2 linked regions of the Hoeflea algicola genome follow. The protein of the gene in region 2 interacts with the protein of the main gene of each other region in a pairwise test. Links are inferred from orthologs where the notes say so. Each region holds a gene or a part of one and is shown on either strand. Other genes may lie near its edges. The genes, in order: ptsN and trkA.

Region 1 (3,166 bases), 3.1 Mb from region 2 along the record:
CAGCGGTCACCAGCTTGCGCTTGAGCGGCGCCTCGGCGCCGGCGAAAACCGGGATGTCGGCGCGGCCGCAGATCTCCAGGACGATCCGCGCATTAAGCGCGGTGCGGGCCAGGGGCACATTGCCGGCGACGGCTGTAATGCCCACAACCTCGAGTTCAGGACTTGCCAGCGCCAGCATGATCGCCGCGGCGTCATCCTGTCCGGGATCGGTGTCGATGATGATCTTGCGCGGCGGCATGGCGGCTCCCTGAGGTGATGCGATTCGATTTTGCCAGATGATAAAGCACGTCAAACTCAAAAGGACCCGTCAGAATGTCCAGGGATGCTGATTATTTCCTCATATATGGCATGGCGGTGGCCCGAAATTGCTGCCGTCGTCTTGGTCCGCGCACCCCGCGTGGGTAGGTTCTTGCGTTGCGGCGATCAAGTTCCCATATTGAGGGCAAGCCGGATGCCGAATGCGGGTCCGGCGCCTGTCGCTTGAGAACGAGGACAAGCCATGTCACGCATGACGCCTTTTTCAAGCCCGCTGTTGCTGGGCTTTGATACAATGGAAAAGACCCTGGAGCGCATCGCCAAGGGGTCAGAGGGTTATCCGCCCTACAACATCGAACGAATTCGCGCCTCTTCGGACGGCACCAAGGTCGAACGGCTGAGGATCACGCTGGCTGTCGCCGGCTTCCGCGAGGAAGATCTCGACGTCACCACCGAAGAAAATCAACTGGTCATTCGCGGACGCCAATCCGATGCCGATGGGCGCGAATATCTGCACCGGGGCATTGCCGCACGGCAGTTCCAGCGCATGTTCGTGCTTGCCGAGGGCATGCAGGTGACCAGCGCAGAGCTCAAGAACGGCCTGCTGTCGGTAGACCTGATCCGCCCCGAGCCGGAACGCATGGTTCGAAAAATTAACATTTCGGTTCGAGACTGAACACCATGGTTCGATCCAACAGGACATTTCCTGCCACGAACAGGAGGAAATTATTATGATTGCCAAATCAGGAAAATCCCAATTATCTGCCCAGGATCTGGCGCTGCTCGGAGCCGGGAAAGTCGGCTACATCCGCAAGATGAACTCGGAAGACGTTACGGCCCGCTTCCCCGAAGCCCCGCAGCTTGACCCGGGACTTGAACTCTGGGCGCTGTTTGGCGCCGACGGCACGCCGATCCTGCTGACCGACAACCGTTCGAGCACGTTTTATCGCGCCGCCGAAGACGAGTTGAAAACCGTCAGCCTGCACTGATCTACAGCAGCGGCCGGGGCTATGGCGCCCCGGATGCAACGGCACGAAAAAACCAGTGGAATCCCGCTCAGGCGGCGTTGGAGGCCCGCTCTTCCGTCAGGAATGCGTAGAGCGAGGCTGCGTTGTCGGTGGCACGCAGCTTGGCGACCATGTCACTGTCGCGCATCACCCGGGCGATCCGTGACAGTGCCTTGAGGTGGTCGGCGCCTGCACCTTCGGGCGCCAGCAGCAGGAAGACCAGATCAACCGGCTGGTCGTCCAGCGATTCGAAATCGACCGGCTGGTCGAGCCGGGCGAACACGCCGACAATATGATCCAGCGTCGGCAGTTTGCCGTGGGGGATGGCAATGCCATTGCCAACACCGGTGGAACCGAGACGTTCGCGCTGCAGAATGACGTCAAACACCTCGCGCTCGGGAAGTCCTGTGACTTCCGAGGCTTTGGCCGCCAATTCCTGCAACAGCTGTTTTTTGGAGTTTGCCTTGAGCGCGGGCAGCACGGAGTTCTGCGCAATCAGATCAGCAAGCGCCATATCAAAATCCTCGTTTCAAGCCCGCTTTCCGGGCCTCGTGGTTGGCTCTGCGAAAACCACCGGCGGCGCGAAGTCCAAACTCCGCGCTGCCAATGGTCTGCTTTGTACCGGCCATAACGGTCAGGATTTAACGCCGCCAGCGTCAACCCATCCGATATTGCCGTCATTGCGGCGATAGACCACATTGAGGGCATCGTTGCCCGCATTGCGGAACATCAAGATCCGATCGTCTGTCATATCAAGCGCCATCACCGCGTCGGCCACACTCATGGTGACGAGCTGCTTGGTGCTTTCGGCGATAATCGCCGGAGAATAATCTTCAGGCACTTCTTCGGCGTCATCACCAGAGGAATCCACAACTGCATAGTGAAGCTGGGTCTGGTTCTGCTGGGCGTTGGCATAATGATCCTTGAGACGCCGCTTGTAGCGGCGCAGGCGCTTTTCAACCCGCTCTGCGGCGGCATCGAACGCCGGCTGCGGGTCCTGCGCTTCGCCGGTGGCGTGTAGCACCACACCGGTATCAAGGTGAATCTTGCAATCCGCCTGGAATCTTGATCCGGATTTTTCCACGGTGACATGGCTGGAAAAGCCGCCATCGTAGTATTTCCGGACGGCACCCGTGACGTGGTCCTCGATGCGGGTCCTGAAGGACTCGCCGATTTCCATATGTTTTCCTGACACTCGCACGTTCATGGATTGTCCCTTCTCATTGTCACTTGGGGAGTTCAGTCTAGGCCATGCTTCGCGCTCATCCAAGCGCCTGACGGCGGTCAATTGCCCCGGTCCATGCAATTTTTAACTTGACATAGCCGGGCTGACGGGCGGCGGATTTCCGTTTACCCAATGCGGGGCGGCTTCTACGCTGCACTGCACATAGTGTCAAGCGCAGCCCGATTTCTGGGCAATTCAGTTGCGTTATCAAGCAATTGCCGCAGGCCTATCAAAGTGCGGCTGCGCGCGCCCGGGCGCGTTTTTCGCGTCGGCGCTGAACCGAAGATGGAATAGCCATCGCCTCGCGGTATTTGGCCACAGTGCGACGGGCGATTTCCACACCTGACTGCTTGAGCAAACCTACCAGATCGTCATCCGAAAGGACCGCGGCAGGCTCTTCCTGCTCGACCAGAACCCTGATCCGGTGACGTACCGATTCGGCGGAATGAGCCTCGCCCCCGGCATCGGCCGAGGCGATCGACACGGTGAAGAAATATTTGAGTTCGAAAACCCCGCGTGGGGTGAGCATGTACTTGTTCGAAGTGACACGGCTCACAGTCGATTCATGCATCCCGATGGCGTCGGCTACCGCCTTGAGGTTGAGCGGCCGCAGATGGTCGACCCCGTTAAGCAGGAAGGCGTCCTGCTGGCGGACGATTTCAGTCGCGACCTTCATGAT
Region 2 (3,226 bases):
TCGGGCAAGGAATTGGTGGCGCGGCTTCTGCACAAGAAGTCGAGCCGTGCAGGCGGACCCTTTGTGGTCCTCAATGCGGCGGCGATTACGCCCGAGCGAATGGAGGTGGCGCTGTTTGGCACCGAAAGTGCTGCCAGCCACGAGCGCAAGGTGGGCGCGCTTGAGGAAGCCCATGGCGGCATTCTCTATCTCGATGAGGTCGCCGACATGCCGCGCGGCACCCAGAACAAGATCCTGCGGGTGCTGGTCGACCAGCAATTCGAGCGCGTCGGCGGCACCAAGCGGGTCAAGGTAGACGTCAGAATCATCTCCTCGACCGCGCGCAATCTCGAACAGCTGATTGCCGACGGCGAGTTTCGTGAAGATCTCTACCACCGGCTCGCTGTGGTGCCGTTGCGGGTACCCTCGCTCAGCGAACGGCGTGAGGATATTCCGTTCCTGGTCGACATATTCATGCGCCAGGTTTCCGAACAGGCAGGCATCAGAAACCGCCGCATCGGCGAGGATGCGTTGGCGGTGATCCAGGCCCACACCTGGCCCGGCAATATTCGCCAATTGCGCAACTATATGGAACGGCTGATGATCTTGGCCCGCTCTGATGGTCCAGATACAGTTATCACCGCCGATATGCTGCCCGACGATGTCTCCGACATGTTGCCCAAGACCTCGGCTGCGGGATCAAACCACATCATGACGCTGCCGTTGCGTGAGGCGCGGGAATTGTTCGAGCGCGACTATCTGATTGCCCAGATCAACCGCTTTGGCGGCAACATCTCGCGCACCGCGGAATTTGTCGGCATGGAACGCTCCGCGCTGCATCGCAAATTGAAATCGCTTGGCGTATAAGCGGCGCTTGCTGGCTGCTGCCGGCATGTGTGACAAACGCATGAGAGAGCGTGCAGGGAGACGGCAATGAAGGTCATCATTTGCGGTGCGGGACGAGTGGGTTACGGAATCGCCGAACGTCTGGCCGCCGAGGATAACGACGTATCGGTGATTGATACGTCGGCGACGCTGGTCCAGGCGATCCGCGACACGCTGGATGTGCGAAGCTATGTCGGCCACGGCGCCCATCCAGACGTGCTGGCCCAGGCCGGCGCCGATCAGGCCGACATGATCATCGCCGTCACGCTTTATGACGAGATCAACATGGTGGCCTGCCAGGTTGCGCATTCGCTGTTTAATGTGCCGACAAAGATTGCCCGCATCCGCGCCCAGTCCTATCTCAAGTCGCACTGGTCAGATCTGTTTTCCCGCGATCACATGCCCATCGACGTGATCATTTCGCCGGAAGTCGAAGTCGGCCAGATGGTGTTGCGCCGGATCGCGCTGCCCGGCGCCACCGACGCGGTGCGCTTTGCCGACGACAAGGTGGCGATGGTGGCGATCGAGTGTCTTGAAGATTGCCCGGTGGTCAATACGCCGCTGTTGCAACTCAGCGAACTATTTCCCGATCTGATTGCCACCGTGGTGGGCGTCTGGCGCCATGACAAGCTGTTTGTGCCGCACTCCACCGATCAGCTGGAAACCGGTGATCTGGCCTATGTGGTCTGTGACCGTGAGCACGTTCGCCGCACGCTTGGCCTGTTCGGGCATGAGGAGCAGGAGGCCGGCCGCATCGTCATCTCCGGCGGCGGCAATATCGGCTATTACGTCGCCGCCGCAATCGAGGAACGACAGCCCAAGACCAAGGTCAAGATCATCGAGGCCGACCGCGCCCGCGCCGTTTCGATTGCCGATTCGCTCTCGCGCACCGTCGTGCTCAACGGCTCGTCACTTGATCAGAACATCCTCGTCGAGGCAGACATTCAGAACGCCGATCTGATGGTGGCGCTGACCAATGACGACCAGGTCAACATCCTGTCCTCGGTGATGGCCAAGCGACTGGGTTGCAAGGCCAATCTGGCCTTGATCAACAATCCCTCGTTTCAGGGGTTTACCAAGACGCTGGGCATCGATGCCCATATCAATCCACGCGCGGTGACGATTTCGAAGATCCTGCAGCATGTTCGCCGCGGTCGCATTCGGGCGGTCTATTCGGTGCAAAAGGGCTCGGCTGAAGTGATCGAGGCCGAAGCGCTGGAGACCTCGCCGCTGGTCGGCAAGCCGCTGCGCAATCTGGATCTGCCCGATGGCGTGCGTATCGGCGCGATCTATCGCGACAAGCAGGTGATCAGGCCCGACGGATCACAGAAGATCAAGGCCAAGGACCGGGTGGTGATGTTCGCGGCGCTGGATTCGGTGCGCCATGTGGAACAGATGTTCCGCGTCAGCCTCGAATTCTTCTAGCTCCATGCTCGGCATCCTTCACGTGCTGGCGGTCTCTGTCGGCGGCCTGTTCGCCATGATGGCGCCGGCGGTGCTGTTTGCGATCGCCGATGGCATGCGCGATCTCGCGTTTTCGATGCTGCTGGTCAGTTCGCTGGGTGTGTTTGCTGCGCTGATGGTGCTCGGCTCGATTGCCGGGTTTCCAAGGCGGCTCGGCCGTTCATCGGGTTATCTTGCGCTGGTTGCGGTCTGGTTCTTGTTGCCAATCGTCGCGGCGATCTCGTTCAAGACACTGGCCGGGCTGTCCTGGATCGACGCCTGGTTCGAGGCGGTGTCGGCGCTGACCACGTCCGGCTCGACGTTATTGACGCGTGAGACCGCACCGCGGGCGATCCTGTTCTGGCGGGCCTCGGTGGAGTGGTATGGCGGCTTTCTGGCGCTGGTATCGATCATTCACGTACTGGCGCCCGGCGGATTTGGCGGGTTGCCTGCCGGTGATCGACGCGTTGTTACCGGGCATTCCAGCGACATGACCATCGATCTTGCCGGTTTCCGCGACGTATTCTGGCAATATCTTCTGATGACGCTTATCGTTTTCATCGCGCTGATGCTGGCGGGCGTGGCGGGGCCGTTTGCAGCAATGATGTCGATGGTGGCGATTGCCACCGGCGGGTTCCTGCCATTTGACGGCGCGCTTGAGCAACATGCTGGCCCGATGGCGCAGATCGTGCTTGCGGTTGGGCTGGCTGTCGGGACGGTGAGCGTGTTCTGGCGGCGGCGTTTGTTGCGTACACCCAAACACTTCATTGCTGCCAATCCAGAAGCGATCATCATCGGCTCGGCAATTCTGGTGTTCGCAGTGCTGTTTGCCGCACGGCTGTCAGCAGTCTCGGGCGGGGCTGAATTGGGACCGGTGTTTGCCGAAAGCCTGCTTGCGGCAACCTCGCTGATCGCCACC

Evidence for each region.
Region 1: the proteins of trkA (region 2) and ptsN interact in binary tests that used the Escherichia coli proteins (3 or more experiments, as listed by UniProt). The link is inferred for Hoeflea algicola from one-to-one orthologs.

The regions. Positions count from the first base shown.
Region 1 is NZ_JAOVZR010000001.1:3,714,772-3,717,937, reverse strand. The notes cover bases 45-2,889. They hold ptsN (PTS IIA-like nitrogen regulatory protein PtsN), read right to left. Parts: upstream 1,777-2,889; coding sequence 1,312-1,776; downstream 45-1,311. Other genes in these bases: rpoN (RNA polymerase factor sigma-54), read right to left, coding at 2,717-2,889; hpf (ribosome hibernation-promoting factor, HPF/YfiA family), read right to left, coding at 1,897-2,469; OEG84_RS18095 (BQ00720 family protein), read left to right, coding at 987-1,244; OEG84_RS18100 (Hsp20 family protein), read left to right, coding at 500-931; OEG84_RS18105 (nucleoside hydrolase), read right to left, coding at 45-238. In the rest of the region: more of OEG84_RS18105, read right to left, coding at 1-44; more of rpoN, read right to left, coding at 2,890-3,166. UniProt on the Escherichia coli protein: Seems to have a role in regulating nitrogen assimilation.
Region 2 is NZ_JAOVZR010000001.1:656,965-660,190, forward strand. What follows is about bases 196-3,100. They hold trkA (Trk system potassium transporter TrkA), read left to right. Parts: upstream 196-912; coding sequence 913-2,289; downstream 2,290-3,100. Other genes in these bases: ntrX (nitrogen assimilation response regulator NtrX), read left to right, coding at 196-846; OEG84_RS03330 (potassium transporter TrkG), read left to right, coding at 2,294-3,100. Also shown: more of ntrX, read left to right, coding at 1-195; more of OEG84_RS03330, read left to right, coding at 3,101-3,226. UniProt on the Escherichia coli protein: Part of the constitutive potassium transport systems TrkG and TrkH. May regulate the transport activity of TrkG and TrkH systems. Binds to NAD(+) and NADH.